Regions from separate parts of the Enterobacter sp. LM3 genome, predicted to be linked through region 3. Evidence: predicted binding sites of a transcription regulator. Region 3 holds the regulator's gene; each other region holds the start of a gene.
What was found. The regulator sigma-54, encoded in region 3, starts transcription at its own class of promoters, with help from an activator protein. The targets are predictions, from matches to a motif close to GTTGGCACANNTTTCGCTNT.
Positions count from the first base shown of each region.

Region 1: the regulator sigma-54 is predicted to act here: its motif matches at 1,689-1,708, upstream of glnA (glutamate--ammonia ligase).
Region 2: the regulator sigma-54 is predicted to act here: its motif matches at 1,078-1,097, upstream of ACJ9N4_RS02070 (amino acid ABC transporter substrate-binding protein).

Region 1 covers NZ_JBJURN010000014.1:89,355-93,589, reverse strand. Annotated here, with positions in the region: gene glnA (glutamate--ammonia ligase) at 193-1,602, opposite strand; gene typA (ribosome-dependent GTPase TypA) at 1,981-3,804, shown strand; gene yihX (glucose-1-phosphatase) at 3,938-4,235, shown strand, end outside.
Region 2 covers NZ_JBJURN010000001.1:445,485-449,719, forward strand. Annotated here, with positions in the region: gene lnt (apolipoprotein N-acyltransferase) at 1-968, shown strand, start outside; gene ACJ9N4_RS02070 (amino acid ABC transporter substrate-binding protein) at 1,370-2,275, shown strand; gene gltJ (glutamate/aspartate ABC transporter permease GltJ) at 2,431-3,171, shown strand; gene gltK (glutamate/aspartate ABC transporter permease GltK) at 3,171-3,845, shown strand; gene ACJ9N4_RS02085 (amino acid ABC transporter ATP-binding protein) at 3,845-4,235, shown strand, end outside.
Region 3 covers NZ_JBJURN010000024.1:14,702-18,936, reverse strand. Annotated here, with positions in the region: gene lptB (LPS export ABC transporter ATP-binding protein) at 1-408, shown strand, start outside; gene rpoN (RNA polymerase factor sigma-54) at 456-1,889, shown strand; gene hpf (ribosome hibernation promoting factor) at 1,912-2,199, shown strand; gene ptsN (PTS IIA-like nitrogen regulatory protein PtsN) at 2,282-2,773, shown strand; gene rapZ (RNase adapter RapZ) at 2,819-3,673, shown strand; gene npr (PTS phosphocarrier protein NPr) at 3,670-3,942, shown strand; gene mtgA (monofunctional biosynthetic peptidoglycan transglycosylase) at 3,982-4,235, opposite strand, start outside.

The sequences.
Region 1 (4,235 bases), on a different contig from region 3:
AGCCCATCCGAAGATGGGCTGAAAGTTTCCACGGCAACAAAAAATCCTCTCGCGTCTTTCTCGCCGCAGCCGCGTTGGCTGCCTTCGTTCACCCCGGTCACATAGCTATCTATGCTCCCGGGGATTCACTCAGTTGCCGCCTTGCTGCGACAAGAAATCCGCCGAGTATTAATTTCTTTCTTTAATTCTGACTTAAACGCTGTAGTACAGTTCGAATTCAACTGGGTGCGGAGTCATACGCACACGGTCGTTCTCTTCAATACGCAGAGCGATGTAAGCATCGATAGCGTCGTCAGTGAACACACCACCAGCAGTCAGGAACTCGCGGTCAGCGTCCAGCGCGTTCAGTGCTTCTTCCAGAGAACCGGCAACCTGTGGGATCTCTTTCGCTTCTTCTGGCGGCAGGTCATACAGGTTTTTGTCCATTGCTTCGCCTGGGTGGATCTTGTTCTTGATACCGTCCAGACCGGCCATCAGCAGTGCTGCGAAGCACAGGTATGGGTTAGCCGCTGGATCCGGGAAGCGAACTTCGATACGACGCGCTTTCGGAGAAGCCACCACCGGGATACGGATAGAAGCAGAACGGTTACGTGCAGAGTATGCCAGCATCACTGGTGCTTCGTAGCCCGGAACCAGACGCTTGTAAGAGTTGGTGGTTGGGTTCGCCAGGGCGTTGATTGCCTTAGCGTGTTTGATTACGCCGCCAATGTAGAACAGTGCCTGCTCAGACAGACCTGCATACTTATCGCCAGAGAACAGGTTGGTACCGTTCTTGGACAGGGACATGTGGCAGTGCATACCGGAACCGTTATCGCCGAACATTGGTTTTGGCATGAAGGTTGCGGTCTTACCGAAACGGTGCGCAACGTTGTGCACAACGTATTTGTAGATCTGAATCTCATCCGCTTTTTTGGTCATGGTGTTGAAGCGGGTTGCGATTTCGTTCTGGCCAGCAGTTGCGACTTCGTGGTGGTGTGCTTCAACCACCAGGCCCATCTCTTCCATCACCAGACACATGGTAGAACGAATGTCCTGTGAAGAATCGACCGGAGGAACCGGGAAGTAACCGCCTTTCACGCCAGGACGGTGACCTTTGTTACCACCTTCGTATTTGGTGGAAGAGTTCCATGCGCCTTCGATATCATCGATAGCAACGTGGGAACCAGAAATTGAAGCGCCGAAACGAATGTCGTCAAACAGGAAGAATTCTGGCTCTGGCCCGAACAGAACGGTGTCTGCGATGCCGGTAGAACGCAGGTACTCTTCAGCACGTTTAGCGATGGAGCGTGGGTCGCGATCGTAACCCTGCAGCGTGCCTGGCTCGAGGATATCACAGCGGATGATCAGCGTTGGCTCTTCGAAGAACGGGTCAATGAGCGCAGTCGTCGCGTCCGGCATCAGAACCATGTCGGATTCGTTAATGCCTTTCCAGCCGCCAATGGAGGAGCCGTCAAACATTTTGCCTTCTTCAAAGAACTCGGCGTTCACCTGATGAGCAGGAATAGTGACGTGCTGTTCTTTACCTTTGGTATCGGTGAAGCGCAGATCAACAAACTTCACTTCATGTTCGTTCAGCATCGTCAAAACGTGTTCAGCGGACATACTTAACTCTCCAGATTGGTCATTGTCGTCGTGGTAACGAGGTCTTCAATTTCTGTTTGTACTGGCCGTGTGCCATGTATTTTTATAAAGCGAAATCTGTGCCAACTTTTAAAACACCCCCAAAAGGCGTTATCATGCGCACCATAGTGCAAAAGGGCTGCACCATGATGGTCATCTTGCACCAGTATAGTGCTTCAATGTGAACATTGAGCACCATATTGGTGCAATTTACGTGAAAGTGCCCTTTTACCGCTCCGTGAAAGCGATCACAAAGCATCTCTGCAATACTTGTTTGCGGGGGATGTTTGTGATCCTGTTTTGTAGTGCGATTAATCCGTGTACAATAACGCGCTATTTCTAAATGCCTGAGGCAAAGTTGTGATCGAAAATTTGCGTAACATCGCCATCATCGCGCACGTTGACCATGGTAAAACTACCCTGGTTGATAAGCTGCTGCAGCAATCCGGTACGTTTGATGCGCGTGCCGAAACCCAAGAACGCGTGATGGACTCCAACGATTTGGAGAAAGAGCGTGGGATTACCATCCTCGCGAAAAACACCGCGATTAAATGGAATGACTACCGTATCAACATCGTTGATACCCCAGGGCACGCCGACTTCGGTGGTGAAGTTGAACGTGTAATGTCCATGGTAGACTCCGTTCTGCTGGTCGTTGACGCAATGGATGGCCCAATGCCACAGACGCGCTTCGTGACCAAAAAAGCATTTGCCCACGGTCTGAAGCCAATCGTAGTTATCAACAAAGTTGACCGTCCTGGCGCGCGTCCTGACTGGGTTGTTGACCAGGTATTCGACCTGTTCGTTAACCTCGACGCGACTGACGAGCAGCTGGACTTCCCTATCGTTTATGCTTCTGCGCTGAACGGTATCGCAGGTCTGGATCACGAGAACATGGCTGAAGACATGACCCCGCTGTACCAGGCGATTGTTGACCGTGTTCCTGCACCAAACGTTGATCTCGACGGCACCCTGCAGATGCAGATCTCTCAGCTCGACTACAACAACTACGTTGGTGTTATCGGCATTGGTCGTATCAAGCGCGGTAAAGTTAAGCCTAACCAGCAGGTTACTATCATCGATAGCGAAGGCAAAACCCGTAACGGTAAAGTCGGTAAAGTGCTGACTCACCTGGGTCTGGAGCGTATCGATAGCGACGTGGCTGAAGCAGGCGACATCATCGCGATCACCGGTCTGGGTGAGCTGAACATCTCCGACACCATCTGCGACCCGCAGAATGTTGAAGCGCTGCCAGCCCTGTCCGTTGATGAACCAACCGTATCCATGTTCTTCAACGTCAACACCTCTCCGTTCTGTGGTAAAGAAGGTAAGTTCGTTACCTCTCGTCAGATCCTTGACCGCCTGAACAAAGAGCTGGTGCACAACGTTGCGCTGCGCGTTGAAGAAACCCCAGACGCTGACGCATTCCGCGTTTCCGGTCGTGGTGAGCTGCACCTGTCTGTTCTTATCGAAAACATGCGTCGTGAAGGTTTCGAGATGGCGGTTTCCCGTCCGAAAGTTATCTTCCGCGAAATCGACGGCCGTAAACAAGAGCCGTTCGAAAACGTAACGCTGGACGTTGAAGAGCAGCACCAGGGTTCTGTCATGCAGGCTCTGGGTGAGCGTAAAGGCGACCTGAAAAACATGAATCCAGATGGCAAAGGCCGCGTACGTCTCGACTACGTGATCCCAAGCCGTGGCCTGATCGGCTTCCGTTCAGAGTTCATGACCATGACTTCTGGTACCGGTCTGCTGTACTCCACCTTCAGCCACTACGACGACGTTCGTCCAGGCGACGTGGGCCAGCGTAACAACGGCGTTCTGATCTCCAACGGTCAGGGTAAAGCGGTTGCATTCGCACTGTTCAGCCTGCAGGACCGCGGTAAGCTGTTCCTGGGTCACGGTGCTGAAGTTTACGAAGGCCAGATCATCGGTATTCACAGCCGTTCTAACGACCTGACTGTAAACTGCCTGACCGGTAAGAAACTGACCAACATGCGTGCGTCCGGTACTGACGAAGCAACGGTTCTGGTTCCACCGATCAAGATGACCCTGGAGCAAGCTCTGGAATTCATCGATGACGACGAACTGGTAGAAGTGACTCCACAGTCTATCCGTATCCGTAAACGTCACCTGACTGAGAACGACCGTAAACGTGCAATGCGCGGTGCGAAAGAAGAGTAATTCACTCCTCTTTTAGTCTGCAAAACCCCGTCCTTGTGGCGGGGTTTTTCTTTTTCTGACCTGGGTTCTGGCGCATAGCCAAACCTTATCTTTCCCGCTACAGTTACTTTTCCACGGCGAGCAGGAGATAAACATGCTTTATATCTTTGACTTAGGAAATGTAATCGTCGATATCGATTTTAATCGTGTGCTGGGTACATGGAGTGATTTCAGCCGTGTTCCACTGGCGACGTTAAAACAGAGTTTCGCGATGGGGGAGACTTTCCATCAGCACGAGCGCGGCGAGATCAGCGACGAAGAATTCGCTGAACGTTTCTGTCATGAAATGGAGCTGCCGTTAAGCTATGAGCAGTTCTCCCACGGCTGGCAGGCGGTGTTTGTTGCGATCCGCCCGGACGTCATCGTCACCATGAAAAAACTGCGTGAGCAGG
Region 2 (4,235 bases), on a different contig from region 3:
GCTGGCGACCGCTGGTCGCCGCTCTGGTGCTGTTTGCCCTTCCCTTCCCGCTGCGTTACATCCAGTGGTATACCCTGCAGCCAGAGCGCGCGACACAGGTGTCTATGGTGCAGGGCGATATTCCGCAGTCGATGAAGTGGGACGAGAAGCAGCTACTGAACACGCTGAAAATCTACGCCAACGCGACCGAAGAGGTGATGGGGAAATCGCAGCTGATTATCTGGCCGGAATCTGCCATTCCCGATCTGGAAATGAATCAGCAACCGTTCCTGAACATGATGAACGATCTGCTGCGCGCACGCGGCAGTACGCTGATTACCGGGATTGTCGATGCACGACTGAATCAGCAAAACCGTTATGACACCTACAACACCATCATTACGCTCGGCAAAGACAGCGAATACAGCTACAACTCCACCGACCGTTATAATAAGAACCACCTGGTGCCGTTTGGTGAGTTTGTACCGCTGGAGTCGATTTTGCGCCCGCTGGCTCCATTCTTTGACCTGCCGATGTCCTCCTTCAGCCGGGGCCCGTACGTTCAGCCACAGCTGCATGCGCACAATTTTGCCCTGACAGCGGCCATTTGCTACGAGATCATCCTCGGCGAGCAGGTACGCGATAACTTCCGCCCGGATACCGACTTCCTGCTGACCATCTCCAATGATGCCTGGTTTGGTAAGTCGATTGGCCCGTGGCAGCACTTCCAGATGGCGCGTATGCGCTCCCTGGAGCTGGCGCGTCCGCTGCTGCGTAGCACCAACAACGGCATCACCGCCGTGATTGGCCCGCAGGGCGAAATCCAGGCCATGATCCCGCAATTCACACGCGACGTGCTGACGACAAGGGTCACACCGACAACAGGTCTGACGCCATACGCCCGCACCGGCAACTGGCCGCTGTGGATCCTGACCGCTCTGTTTGGTTTTGGTGCAGTGCTGATGAGCCTTCGCCAGCGCCGTAGATAATCTCACCTTTTCCTGCCGGGTGGCGACTGCGCCTTACCCGGCCTACTTTCTCATGCTGTAGGTCGGGTAAGGCGTAGCCGTCACCCGACAATTTCCTCCAAACTCTCATTCTGGCACGCCTATTGCTTTGTTTATTCAGGCAAACGCAGTTTAGCTTAATGTGCAACCTTGTCGCACCAGAGTCGATCACCGGTAGCACCGAAACGGTGCAACGAGAGATTTTTGCCTCTGAATGGTGCGGCGCGCCTCGCAAAAATAAACAATAACGCAGCAAAATCTTTACATTAAGCCAGACTAAATGTTAACAAGCTTGCATAACACTGCACTCGCATAGCGCGAGATATAACAACATCACAATGGGTATCAATGCGTCGCTGGCGCTGATAAGAAAGGAGTTGGGTATGCAATTACGTAAACTGGCCACAGCAATGCTGGTTATGGGGATGTCCGCAGGCGTCGTTCACGCTGAAGACGCTCCGGCAGCAGGAAGCACTCTCGATAAGATTGCCAAAAACGGCGTGATCGTGGTCGGCCACCGTGAATCTTCTGTCCCGTTCTCTTACTACGACAACACGCAAAAAGTCGTGGGCTATTCACAGGATTACTCCAACGCTATCGTTGAAGCCGTGAAGAAAAAGCTGAACAAACCTGACCTGCAGGTAAAACTGATTCCAATCACCTCTCAGAACCGTATTCCACTGCTGCAAAACGGCACCTTCGATTTTGAATGTGGTTCCACCACTAACAACCTTGAACGTCAGAAGCAGGCTGCTTTCTCTGACACCATCTTCGTGGTTGGTACCCGCCTGCTGACCAAAAAAGGCGGCGAGATTAAAGATTTTGCTGACCTGAAAGGCAAAGCCGTCGTTGTGACCTCCGGTACCACCTCAGAAGTGCTGCTGCACAAGCTGAACGACGAGAAGAAAATGGATATGCGCATCATCAGCGCGAAAGACCACGGTGACTCCTTCCGTACTCTGGAAAGTGGTCGTGCCGTTGCGTTTATGATGGATGATGCCCTGCTGGCAGGTGAACGCGCGAAAGCGAAGAAACCAGACAACTGGGAAATCGTCGGCACCGCGCAATCAAAAGAAGCCTACGGTTGTATGCTGCGTAAAGACGACGCAGACTTCAAAAAGCTGATCGATGACACCATCGCGCAGGCACAAACTTCCGGTGAAGCGGAAAAATGGTTCGACAAGTGGTTCAAGAACCCAATCCCACCGAAGAACCTGAACATGAACTTCGAACTGTCTGACGACATGAAAGCACTGTTCAAATCACCAAACGACAAAGCTCTTAACTAATTAGAACAACAGGGGCGGGATCTCCTGCCCTCTCGATTGTCGGGAAGCATGGACAGACTATACGTTGAGTGGTCGTTCCCCACTCAGCGCGAAAAATGAGCTTCTCACCAATCTTCGAGGGTAGCGCTGCTACCCTTTTTTTTCTGGAGTTTATTATGTCAATAGACTGGAACTGGGGCATTTTTCTGCAACAAGCTCCGTTCGGCAACACCACCTATCTTGGCTGGCTATGGAGCGGCTTTCAGGTCACCGTTGCATTATCGATAACGGCGTGGATTATCGCGTTTCTTGTCGGTTCACTGTTCGGTATTCTGCGCACCGTCCCTAACCGCTTTCTTTCAACCCTCGGCACCCTGTATGTGGAACTGTTCCGTAACGTTCCGCTGATTGTGCAGTTCTTTACCTGGTATCTGGTTATCCCGGAACTGCTGCCGGAAAATATCGGTACGTGGTTCAAGTCAGAACTGGATCCGAACATTCAGTTCTTTGTCTCCTCAATGCTCTGTCTGGGGCTGTTTACCGCTGCCCGTGTGTGCGAGCAGGTACGTGCTGCCATTCAGTCCCTTCCGCGCGGACAAAAGAATGCCGGTCTGGCGATGGGTCTGACACTGCCACAAACCTACCGCTATGTGCTGCTGCCTAACGCCTACCGCGTTATCGTTCCGCCGATGACCTCAGAGATGATGAACCTGGTGAAAAACTCGGCCATCGCCTCCACTATCGGTCTGGTGGATATGGCCGCACAGGCTGGCAAGCTGCTGGATTATTCCGCTCATGCCTGGGAATCCTTCACGGCAATCACGCTCGCGTATGTTCTGATTAACGCATTCATCATGCTGGTGATGAACCTGGTTGAACGCAAAATTCGCCTGCCGGGCAATCTGGGGGGTAAATAATGTACGATTTTGACTGGAGTTCTATTGTTCCTTCTATGCCATACCTGCTGGATGGCCTGGTGATCACCTTAAAGATCACCGTGACGGCCATTATTATTGGTATCGTCTGGGGAACCCTGCTGGCGGTCATGCGTCTGTCGAGCTTTAAGCCGCTCGCCTGGTTTGCGACGGCCTACGTTAACGTTTTCCGTTCCATCCCGCTGGTGATGGTGCTGCTGTGGTTTTACCTGATCGTTCCCGGTTTCCTGCAAAACGTACTGGGGCTGTCACCCAAAACCGATATCCGCCTGATTTCAGCGATGGTGGCGTTCTCAATGTTTGAGGCCGCTTACTACTCAGAAATTATCCGTGCGGGTATTCAGAGCATCTCCCGTGGGCAGTCCAGCGCGGCTCTGGCGCTGGGGATGACGCACTGGCAGTCAATGCAGCTCATTATTCTGCCACAGGCGTTTCGCGCTATGGTTCCACTCCTGCTGACCCAGGGTATCGTGCTGTTCCAGGATACCTCGCTGGTCTACGTACTGAGCCTGGCAGACTTCTTCCGTACTGCGTCCACCATTGGTGAGCGTGATGGTACGCAGGTCGAGATGGTGCTCTTCGCAGGTAGTGTCTATTTTGTGATTAGTTTAAGCGCGTCGCTGTTGGTCAGTTGGCTGAAGAAAAGGACGGTATAATGATTTCCCTGAAAAATGTTTCTAAATGGTATGGGCACTTTCAGGTGCTGACCGACTGCTCCACCGAAGTGAAAAAAGGCGATGTAGTGGTGGTGTGTGGACCGTCCGGCTCTGGTAAATCCACGCTTATCAAAACGGTCAACGGTCTGGAACCGGTGCAGCAAGGTGAAATCCTCGTCAACGGCACCAAAGTCAATGACAAGAAAACCAACCTTGCCCAGTTGCGCTCTCACGTCGGGATGGTGTTCCAGCATTTTGAACTGTTCCCGCACCTCTCCATTATCGAGAACCTGACGCTGGCGCAGGTGAAAGTACTTAAGCGTGATAAAAAACTCGCGCGCGAGAAGGGGCTGAAGTTACTGGAACGTGTGGGGCTGTCCGCTCATGCCG
Region 3 (4,235 bases):
GACGACCTGACCAGCGAACAGCGTCAGGATCGCGCGAATGAACTGATGGAAGAATTTCACATTGAGCACCTGCGTGACAGCCTGGGTCAGGCGCTGTCAGGTGGTGAACGCCGTCGTGTTGAGATTGCCCGTGCGCTGGCTGCAAACCCGAAATTTATCCTTCTGGATGAACCGTTTGCGGGCGTTGACCCAATCTCCGTTATCGACATTAAACGCATTATTGAACACCTGCGCGACAGCGGGCTTGGCGTATTGATCACTGACCACAACGTCCGTGAAACGCTGGCCGTGTGTGAACGCGCCTATATTGTTAGCCAGGGCCATCTGATTGCCCACGGTACGCCGCAGCAGATCCTCGAAGATGATCATGTTAAGCGCGTGTATCTTGGGGAAGACTTCAGACTCTGATAGGGTAGAGGTAACGTAACGCCGAACCGGAGAAAAATGCTCTGAACATGAAGCAAGGTTTGCAATTAAGGCTCAGCCAACAACTGGCAATGACGCCGCAGTTACAGCAGGCAATTCGCCTGCTGCAACTGTCTACATTAGAACTCCAGCAGGAGCTCCAGCAAGCACTGGACAGCAATCCGTTACTGGAGCAAGCCGATCTTCATGACGAGGTAGATACCCAGCAGTCGCAGGACACCGAAACACTCGACACCGTTGATGCTCTCGAGCAAAAAGAGATGCCGGACGAGCTTCCTCTGGATGCCAGCTGGGATGAAATCTACACCGCCGGAACGCCTTCCGGGACGCGTGCAGACTACCAGGACGATGAGCTACCGGTTTATCAGGGTGAAACTACCCAGTCGCTGCAGGATTACCTGATGTGGCAAGTAGAGCTCACCCCTTTCTCTGATACCGATCGCGCGATTGCGACCTCTATCGTCGATGCCGTTGATGACACTGGCTATTTGACCGTCACGCTGGAAGAAATCCTCGAAAGTATCGGTGACGAAGAGATCGAGCCCGAAGAGATTGAAGCCGTTTTGAAGCGTATCCAACGCTTCGACCCGGTTGGCGTGGCGGCGAAAGATCTCCGTGATTGCCTTTTGATCCAGCTGTCGCAGTTCAGTAAAGAGACGCCGTGGATCGAAGAAGCCCGCTTAATCATCAGCGATCATCTGGATCTTCTGGCTAACCATGATTTCCGCACGCTCATGCGCGTCACGCGTCTGAAAGAAGAAGTGCTGAAAGAGGCGGTTAACCTGATTCAGTCGCTCGATCCGCGACCCGGACAGTCGATCCAGACCAGCGAACCGGAATATGTCATTCCGGACGTACTGGTGAGAAAACATAATGACCGCTGGGTCGTTGAACTGAATTCCGACAGCATCCCTCGCCTGCAAATCAACCAGCAGTATGCCTCCATGTGCACCAGCGTGCGCAACGACTCCGATAATCAATATATTCGTAGCAATTTGCAGGAAGCACGATGGTTGATCAAAAGTCTGGAGAGCAGAAATGATACGCTACTGCGCGTGAGCCGCTGTATTGTCGAGCAGCAGCAGGCATTCTTCGAGCAGGGCGAAGAGTATATGAAACCGATGGTACTGGCGGACATCGCCCAGGCCGTCGAAATGCACGAATCAACCATTTCTCGTGTGACCACGCAGAAGTATCTGCACAGTCCGCGAGGCATTTTTGAGCTTAAGTATTTCTTCTCCAGCCATGTGAACACCGAAGGCGGTGGCGAAGCCTCGTCAACGGCGATCCGCGCACTGGTGAAGAAGTTGATCGCCGCGGAGAATCCCGCGAAGCCACTGAGTGACAGTAAGTTAACCACCATGCTGTCCGACCAGGGTATTATGGTGGCACGCCGCACTGTTGCGAAGTATCGAGAGTCTTTATCCATTCCGCCGTCTAACCAGCGTAAACAACTGGTCTGACACAACCGATAAGGAAGACACTATGCAGCTCAACATCACAGGACACAATGTCGAAATCACTGACGCTTTGCGCGATTTTGTGAACGCTAAGTTCGCGAAACTCGAGCAGTATTTCGAAAGGATCAATCAGGTCTATATTGTGTTGAAAGTGGAGAAAGTGACTCATATCTCGGATGCAACCCTGCACGTGAACGGGGGTGAACTCCATGCCAGTGCGGAAGGGCAAGACATGTACGCTGCTATCGACGGCTTGATTGACAAGCTTGCGCGGCAGCTAAATAAACATAAAGATAAACTGAAACAACACTAATTGTCCGGGCAGTTAACGGGTGCAGACAGGCCTGTTGTGAAACACAACAGGCCATTTGTGCAGTTAGCGCTTAGGTGAAATTATGATGAACAACGATTCCGCTCTTCAACTGAGCAATGTCCTTAACCAGGAATGTACCCGCAGTGGCGTTCACTGCCAGAGCAAAAAACGTGCGCTGGAGATCATCAGTGAACTGGCCGCAAAACAGCTGGGACTGCCGCCGCAGGTGGTGTTCGAAGCGATTCTGACCCGCGAAAAAATGGGCAGTACCGGCATCGGCAACGGCATCGCGATCCCGCACGGCAAACTGGAAGAAGACACATTGCGTGCCGTCGGTGTATTTGTGCAGCTGGAAACGCCTATCGCCTTCGATGCCATTGATAACCAGCCCGTCGATCTCCTCTTCGCGCTGCTGGTTCCTGCCGACCAGACGAAAACGCATCTGCATACGCTTTCGCTGGTTGCTAAACGTCTGGCCGATAAAACCATTTGCCGTCGACTGCGTTCAGCCCAAAGTGATGAAGAGCTCTATCAGATTATCACTGAAGCAGAAGGCAATCAGGATGATGCATAACCGGGAGATGGCCTTCACATCTGTTGTCCTGAGGAGAAACGGAACATGGTGCTGATGATCGTCAGCGGTCGTTCAGGGTCGGGAAAATCTGTCGCCCTGCGTGCGCTGGAAGATATGGGTTTTTACTGCGTAGATAACCTGCCGGTCGTGTTACTGCCCGATCTGGCGCGGACGCTTGCCGACAGGCAAATCTCGGCGGCCGTCAGTATCGACGTCCGTAACATGCCCGAATCACCAGAAATCTTTGAGCAGGCGATGAGCAACCTGCCGGAGTCTTTCTCACCTCAGCTGCTGTTCCTTGATGCTGACCGCAACACCCTGATTCGTCGCTACAGCGATACCCGTCGTTTGCATCCTCTTTCCAGTAAAAATCTCTCTCTGGAAAGCGCTATCGACGAAGAGAGCGATCTGCTGGAGCCGCTGCGCTCCCGTGCCGATCTGATTGTCGACACCTCCGAAATGTCCGTTCATGAGCTGGCAGAGATGTTGCGTACCCGCCTGCTGGGCAAACGCGAACGTGAACTGACGATGGTGTTCGAATCCTTCGGCTTTAAGCACGGTATTCCTATCGATGCGGATTATGTTTTCGACGTGCGCTTCCTGCCGAACCCGCACTGGGATCCAAAACTGCGTCCTATGACCGGTCTGGATAAACCCGTGGCGGCCTTCCTCGACAGGCACACAGAAGTTCACAATTTTATCTACCAGACGCGAAGCTACCTTGAGCTATGGTTACCTATGCTGGAGACAAACAATCGTAGCTACCTGACAGTGGCGATTGGTTGTACCGGCGGTAAACATCGTTCGGTTTACATCGCCGAACAGCTGGCCGACTACTTCCGTTCGCGCGGGAAGAACGTTCAGTCCCGTCATCGTACGCTGGAAAAACGTAAAACATGACCGTAAAACACACCGTTGAGATCACCAACAAGCTGGGCATGCATGCACGCCCGGCAATGAAACTGTTTGAGCTGATGCAGGGTTTCGATGCAGAGGTTCTGCTGCGTAACGATGAAGGTACCGAGGCGGAAGCAAACAGCGTGATTGCACTGCTGATGCTGGACTCGGCCAAAGGCCGCCAGATCGAAGTAGAAGCCACTGGCCCACAGGAAGTGGAAGCGCTGGCAGCGGTGATTGCCCTGTTTAACGCCGGGTTTGACGAAGACTGATCCCTGTCTCTCAGGCGGGTGGCGCTACGCCTACCCGCCCTACATCAGCTTATTTCTCTCCATAAATCCTTCCCCACCTAGCTGACGCATCTGGCGCATAATCCATGCCTGACGGCTGCGCACATAACCCGATGGCGCACTGGCCTTAAAGCGAACGGGATTCGGTAATACTGCCGCTAACAACGCAGCCTCAGAGAGGCTCAACCGGCTGGCCGGTTTATTGAAATAACGCTGTGCGGCCGCTTCAACGCCAAACACGCCGTCACCAAACTCGGCGATATTCAGGTAGATGG